Regions from separate parts of the Micromonospora sp. MGP-C2 genome, predicted to be linked through region 3. Evidence: riboswitches for the same ligand, from Rfam matches in the RefSeq annotation. Region 3 holds a riboswitch; each other region holds the start of a gene.
What was found. Region 3 has a riboswitch for cobalamin ahead of cobN (cobaltochelatase subunit CobN). Riboswitches for the same ligand answer to the same signal wherever they lie in the genome.

Region 1 (2,259 bases), 740 kb from region 3:
GGTAGCCGGTGCGGTCGAGCTCGGCGAGGCGGTCGGCCCTGGTGCTCTCCTTGGCCCGCAGGATGGCCAGTGCCTCGTCCCGGGTCAGCGCGTCGGACAGGTAGCGCAGGTCCGCGATGGCGACGAGTTGCTCGGGGGACATGTCGACGAGCAGTCGCCACAGCGGCTTTCCGGCGAGCCGGGCGACCAGGTCCCATGAGGCGTTCAACACGGCGGCGAGGGACAGGTGGACGACGCCCTTCTCCGGCCCGAGCCACCGCAGTTGGCTGTCGGAGGTGAGGAGTCGGTAGACCGCGCCCATGTCCGCGGCCATCGTCGCCACGTCCAGGCCGACCAGAAGCTGCGCCTGGTGCACCGCGGCCGCGGCGACGATGTCGTTGCCTCGACCGATGGTGAAGGTCAGCCCGTGACCCGCGAGCGGCACGCCCACGCTGTCGACACCGTCGGTGTGCAGGATGACGTACGCCGCCGAGTAGTCGCCGTCCTTGTTCATGGCGTCGGACCCGTCGGCGGTCAGTGAGGTGGGAAAACGGACGTCCTCGACGGTGACGGCGGTGATCTGCGGCATGCGCTCCTCGCCCGGCTAGGCAAAAGATCGGATGATCACCCGGAGTATACGGAGGGCGGTTCTGGCGCGTCAACGACCTTGATCCACCCTGAAGGACGGACATCCACCGTCCCGGGGCCGTCGAACCTGGTCAATGTCCGAACCCGATCCACTGTGCCCATTGGCGCGATACATCAAATCTTTGCCGGTGTCGGCGGCCCGTGGGTCGTGTCGTGCCGTCAGTCGCACCGCCTGCGGCTGCTGCTGCCGTCGACGTGCCTCGCCGGCCGGGACGAACCCGCCCCGGTGCGGCTGGTGATCACCGTCACCGGCCCGGCCGCGACACGCCGGGACCGACATGTGGGGTGTGACAACGCCTGCATCCCTATATATGGTGTCGAGCGCAGCTGGTTCGACCGCTCATCCGGCGCGGTCGAGGCAAGAGGGAACCCGGTGGAAATCCGGGACTGTCCCGCAGCGGTGAGTGGGAACGACCGCCGTCATCAGCACTGGGCCACCAAGTGGCCTGGGAAGCGACGGCCAGTAGGAGACCGGCCAGCCCGGTTGTGCCCACGAGTCCGAAGACCTGCCAGCGCGCCGCGTACCCGCACCCGGGTGGGCGGCGGTCCGAGGCCGCGTGGGACGGCTGACGCCACCTGACCCACGCCGTGCCGGCGTGGCGTCCGTCGGTGTCTGTCTCCTCGCGTCCGGGCCACCAGGTCTCGAACTCCGAGGAGCGAGTGGTGACAGTCACCGAGGTAGTCCCCGTCAGCGGCGACGCGACAGTGCGGCGGACGCCGATGCAGGTCCGCAAGCGCAGCGGCGCCACCGAACCCGTGGACGTGAACAAGATCGTCCGGGCGGTCGAGCGGTGGGCCGACGACCTGACCGACGTCGACCCGATGCGCGTCGCCACCCGCACCATCAGCGGCCTGTACGACGGCGCGACGACGGCCGAGCTGGACCGGCTGTCCATCCAGACCGCAGCCGAGATGATCGGCGAGGAGCCGCAGTATTCGCGCCTCGCCGCCCGGCTGCTGGCCGGTTACGTCGACAAGGAGGTGCGTCGGCAGGACATCACCTCGTTCAGCGCGGCGATCCGGGTCGGCCACGCCGAGGGCCTGATCGGAGACGACACCGCCGCGTTCGTCGCCGCACACGCCACGATGCTCGACGCCACCGTCGATCCGGACGGTGACCGGCGATTCGAGTACTTCGGCCTGCGTACGGTGGCCGACCGGTACCTGCTGCGCCACCCCACCAGCAGGCTGGTGCTGGAGACCCCGCAGTACTGGCTGCTGCGGGTGGCCTGTGGTCTGTCCACCACGCCCGACGAGGCGACCGGTTTCTACCGGCTGATGTCCAGCCTGGCCTACCTGCCCAGCTCGCCGACGCTGTTCAACTCCGGCACCCGGCACACCCAGATGTCCTCCTGCTATCTGGTCGACTCCCCGCTCGACGAGTTGGACTCGATCTACCAGCGGTACGCCCAGGTCGCCAACCTGTCCAAGTTCGCCGGGGGCATCGGCATCGCGTACTCCCGGGTCCGGTCCCGGGGCGCGCTGATCCGCGGCACCAACGGGCAGTCCAACGGGATCGTGCCGTGGCTGCGCACGTTGGACGCGAGCGTCGCCGCGGTCAACCAGGGTGGCCGGCGCAAGGGCGCGGCCTGCGTGTACCTGGAGCCGTGGCACCCGGACATCGAGGAGTTC
Region 2 (2,259 bases), 3.6 Mb from region 3:
CGGGCATGAACGCGGACCAGTACAACACCTTCGCCACCATCGGCCAGCAGATGGCGGCCACCAACAACTACACCCCGGAACAGTCCAGCGACCTCTACATCACCGACGGGGACAGCCTCGACTGGATGTGGGCCACCCACAACATCTGGGCGTACACCTTCGAGATGTACCCGGGCTCCTCCGGCGGCGGCGGCTTCTACCCGCCCGACGAGGTCATCGGAGCGCAGACCTCGCGCAACCGGGAGGCGGTGCTGCTGCTCAGCGAGTACGCCGACTGCCCGTACCGGGCCATCGGCAAGCAGGCGCAGTACTGCGGCAGCGGCGGTGGCGGCACCACGGTCTGGTCGGACACGTTCGAAACGGCCACCGGCTGGACCATCAACCCGTCCGGCACCGACACCGCCACCCTCGGCGCGTTCGAGCGGGGCGCCGCCCAGGCGACCACGTCCTCCGGTGCCAAGCAGCTCACCCCGTACGCCGGATCCAACGACCTGGTCACCGGCCGGCTCGCCGGATCGGCGGCCGGTGACTACGACGTCGACGGCGGCGTGACCAGTGCCAGGTCCCCGGCGGTGACCCTGCCGTCGTCCGGCACGCTGAATCTCTCGCTGGCCTGGTATCTGGCGCACGGCTCGAACGCCTCGTCGGCGGACTACCTGCGGGTGAGCGTGGTGCACAACGGCGGCACCACCGCGCTGCTCACCCAGGCCGGCGCGGCGACCAACCGCAACGGGAGCTGGGCTGTGGCCAACCTCAACCTCACCCCGTACGCCGGGCAGTCGGTCCGCATCCTCGTTGAGGCGGCGGACGCCTCCGGCGCCAGCCTGGTAGAGGCGGCTGTGGACAACGTCACCATCACGTCCTCCTGATCGGGTGGGGCCCCGCTCCGCCCCGCGGGGCCCCACCACCCGTCTCCGAACACCACCAACTCGGACATACGCCCTCCGACGGTCACCGTGTGACGGTTCCGGGGGATCGACTCGCGGCGATCGGCGCGTGATCGATCCGGCACGTCCCGGCGGTGCGCTACCGTCTTACCGACCAGTCCGCAGCGAAGCCGGTGCGAAACCCGGCGCTGTCCCGCAACTGTGATGCCCCACCCGACGGTGGGGACGAGCCAGGTCGCCTGCGGATCGGTCGCGAAACGCGCTCTCGAGGAAGGGCGCCTCGTGGGCGGGCGTACGAAAGTCCTGTCGGCGAAGCACCACACTCCTCGACCGACAGGAGGCCCCATGTTCAGACGTACCCCTCGGCTCTTCGCCGCGACCCTCGCGGTCGCCGCGCTGGCCCTCGGCGCCTGCGCCGAGAAGGCCGACGACAAGCCGACCACCGGCACTGCGGCCGCCGCGTACCCGGTCACGGTCGGCGCGCTCACCCTCGACAAGCGCCCCGAGAAGATCGTCGCGCTGTCGCCGACCGCCACCGAGATGCTCTTCGCGATCGGTGCCGGCCCGCAGGTGACCGCCGTCGACGACCAGTCCAACTATCCGGCCGACGTGCCCAAGAGCGACATCTCCGCCTTCCAGCCGAACGCCGAGGCGATCGCCGGTAAGAACCCCGACCTGGTGGTGCTCTCCGACGACCGCAACAAGATCGTCGAGCAGCTCGGCAAGCTGAAGATCCCGGTGTACCAGACCCCGGCGGCCACCACCCTCGACGACACGTACCGGCAGATCACCGAGCTGGGCACGCTGACCGGGCACGCCGACCAGGCCACCGACGTCGCCAGCCGGATGAGGGACGACATCGCCAAGCTGGTCAAGGACGTGCCGCAGCGCGCAGAGAAGCTCACCTACTACCACGAGCTGGGCCCCGAGCTGTACAGCGCGACCAGCAAGACCTTCATCGGCACGCTCTACAGCCAGATCGGTCTGACCAACATCGCCGACCCCGCCGACGCGGACGGCAAGAGCGCCGGCTACCCGCAGCTGTCCCAGGAGTTCATCGTCAAGGCCAACCCGGACTTCGTCTTCCTGGCCGACTCCAAGTGCTGCCAGCAGAACGCCGACTCGGTCAAGGCGCGCAGCGGCTGGTCCGGGCTCACCGCGGTGAAGAACAACCAGGTGATCGCACTGGACGACGACGTCGCCTCCCGCTGGGGGCCGCGGGTCGTGGACCTGCTCCGGGTCATCATCGACGCGGTCGCCAAGGTGCCCGCGTGACCGTCGTCCGTCGGTGACCACAACTCCGCCTCCGTCCCGGCGGGCCGGGCTGCGATTCGGCAGCCGGCCCGCCGGGTCGGCGTCCGGGCCGTCGTCG
Region 3 (2,259 bases):
CTCGTCCACGTCGGCGAAGGTCCGGGTCGGCGGCAGGATGGCGAAATCCTCCCAGGAGGCCACCGCGCGTGCCCGGGCCCGGAAGCTCGGGCCGAGGCGGGGGTTGTGGCGTATCTGCTCGTCCAGGTAGTCGTGACTCCACGGTCGGGCGGCTTCGGCGCGCAGCAGCGGCACGGCCGTCTCGTGCCCGACGATCTCCACTCCCGGCCAGGCGCAGGCGCCCCAGACGTGGTCCCAGTGGTGGTGGGTGTAGACGAGCCAACGCGGGCGGGGTAGCCCGGCGGCGGTCAGCGCGGCCTGGATCTCGCGGGCGTGGGCGGGGCTCTGCCCGGCGTCGATCATCACACTGCCGCGCTCGTCGGCCACGACGGCGACGCCGGCCTGGACCGCCTCCGGGTCCGGATCGCCCGGGCAGAACCAGACACGGCCGGCGAGGTGGTGGAATCGCATGGCGACGATGGTGATCGACTCCCGGGATTGATCGCGGACGCTGCTCCGGTGGTCGCCGATCTTAGGTGACAGTGCCGCGTACCACCGCCCCCTCGGACGATCGGCGCAGGCCAGGGTAGGTGCTACCCCCCTTTGCTCTGCTTACCTATCTGCACCAGGCACGAAGCGTCACTGGTGCACATAGGTAAGCAGAGCAAAGGTCGTCAAGCATTGACCCCGGGCATTGCGACGTGCGGGGTTCAAGGTCGCAGCAATCGGTGAAACCCGATGAATGGCACCTGCTTGGCGGCGCTGGGGTCGGCGTTGACCGGCGGCGCGGCGGTGTGGCAGCATTCGCGGCCTGACGGCAGTGAAGGAAGTCGGTGCGATTCCGACGCGGTCCCGCCACTGTCACCGGGGAGCGATCCCCCCTCGTGAGTCACGGCCGTGTGTCTGCGGTTGGAAGGCCGGGGGAGAGCGTCGATCCGGAAGCCAGGATACTTCGGCCGTCGGGACGTACCCCAGGGCGTGGACACCCGAGGAGGACCCGATGACGCACGGCGTCTCATTCATCGACGATCATCGTCATGACCCGCATCGCGGGCGCCACACCGCACCCACGACCGGCCGGACCAGCATGCTCCGGGCCGGCCTCGTCGGCGTGCTCCAGGTCGCCCGCGTCGGCCACCGGGCCCGCTGAGCTGAGCGCCCGGCGCTGACCGGCCCCGACGCCCGCGTCGGCGAGCTGGCCGGCCGTCGTGCCGGCTGACGCCGCACCCACCCGCTTCGTCCAGGTCGCCTCCATGGCGGCCAGGGCGTCACTCTCCGGAGCCTGCCGTGCGCATCCTGCTGCTCTCCACCGCCGACACTGATCTGCTGGCCGCCCGCGCCAGCGGCGCCGACTACCGGCTGGCCAACCCCGCCCGGGTCGCCGCCGACGAGGTACCCGCCCTGCTCGACGGGGTCGACCTCGTCGTCGTACGCCTGCTCGGCGGCCGACAGGCCTGGCCGGACGGCCTCGCCGCGGTGCTCGCCACCGGCGTGCCGACGGTCGTGCTGGGCGGCGAGACGCTGCCCGACGCGGAGCTGATGGCCATCTCCACAGTGCCGTCCGGGGTCGTCACCCAGGCTCTGGCGTATCTGGTCGAGGGTGGGCCGGACAACCTCGGGCAGCTGGCCCGGTTCCTCTGCGACACGGTGCTGCTCACCGGCGAGGGGTTCGCCCCGCCCGCACCGACCCCGGCGTACGGGGAGCACGGCGAACACCCCACCGACCCGGACCGGCCCACAGTGGGGATCGTCTTCTACCGGGCGCACGCGCTCGCCGGCAACACCGGCTTCGTTGATGTGCTCGCGGACGCGGTCCACAAAGCCGGCGGCAACCCGCTGCCGATCTTCTGCGGTTCGCTGCGGGGCCTGACCACGGGCGCGGGCCCGCTGGGGCTCTTCGCCGTCTGCGACGCGCTGCTGGTCACCGTGCTCGCGGCCGGCGGCGCGGTCGCCGCCGACGCGTCCGGGGGCGGCGACGAGGACGCCTGGGACGTGGGCGCCCTGGCCGCCCTGGACGTGCCGATCATCCAGGCGCTCTGCCTGACCAGCACCCGTGAGCAGTGGGCCGGCAGCGACGCCGGACTGTCCCCGTTGGACGCGGCGATGCAGGTGGCCATCCCCGAGTTCGACGGCCGGATCGTCAGCGTGCCGTTCTCGTTCAAGCGGATCGACGCCGACGGGCTCTCGGTCTATGCCGCCGACGCCGAGCGGGCCGCCCGGGTCGCCGGGATCGCGGTGCGCCACGCCCGGCTGCGGTACGTGCCCAACGCCGACAAGCGG

Region 1: it holds a riboswitch for cobalamin, as region 3 does, so the genes downstream of both, AC3CF1_RS00615 (ribonucleoside-diphosphate reductase subunit alpha) here and cobN (cobaltochelatase subunit CobN) in region 3, are expected to answer to the same signal.
Region 2: it holds a riboswitch for cobalamin, as region 3 does, so the genes downstream of both, AC3CF1_RS21205 (ABC transporter substrate-binding protein) here and cobN (cobaltochelatase subunit CobN) in region 3, are expected to answer to the same signal.

What each region holds. Positions count from the first base shown of each region.
Region 1 is NZ_JBYMEN010000002.1:252,362-254,620, forward strand. Features, by position in the region: gene AC3CF1_RS00610 (enolase C-terminal domain-like protein) at 1-568, opposite strand, end outside; cobalamin riboswitch at 939-1,155, shown strand; gene AC3CF1_RS00615 (ribonucleoside-diphosphate reductase subunit alpha) at 1,348-2,259, shown strand, end outside.
Region 2 is NZ_JBYMEN010000002.1:4,615,648-4,617,906, forward strand. Features, by position in the region: gene AC3CF1_RS21200 (M14 family metallopeptidase) at 1-869, shown strand, start outside; cobalamin riboswitch at 1,026-1,148, shown strand; gene AC3CF1_RS21205 (ABC transporter substrate-binding protein) at 1,233-2,162, shown strand.
Region 3 is NZ_JBYMEN010000002.1:992,843-995,101, reverse strand. Features, by position in the region: gene AC3CF1_RS04270 (MBL fold metallo-hydrolase) at 1-450, opposite strand, end outside; cobalamin riboswitch at 778-954, shown strand; gene AC3CF1_RS04265 (hypothetical protein) at 995-1,234, opposite strand; gene cobN (cobaltochelatase subunit CobN) at 1,267-2,259, shown strand, end outside.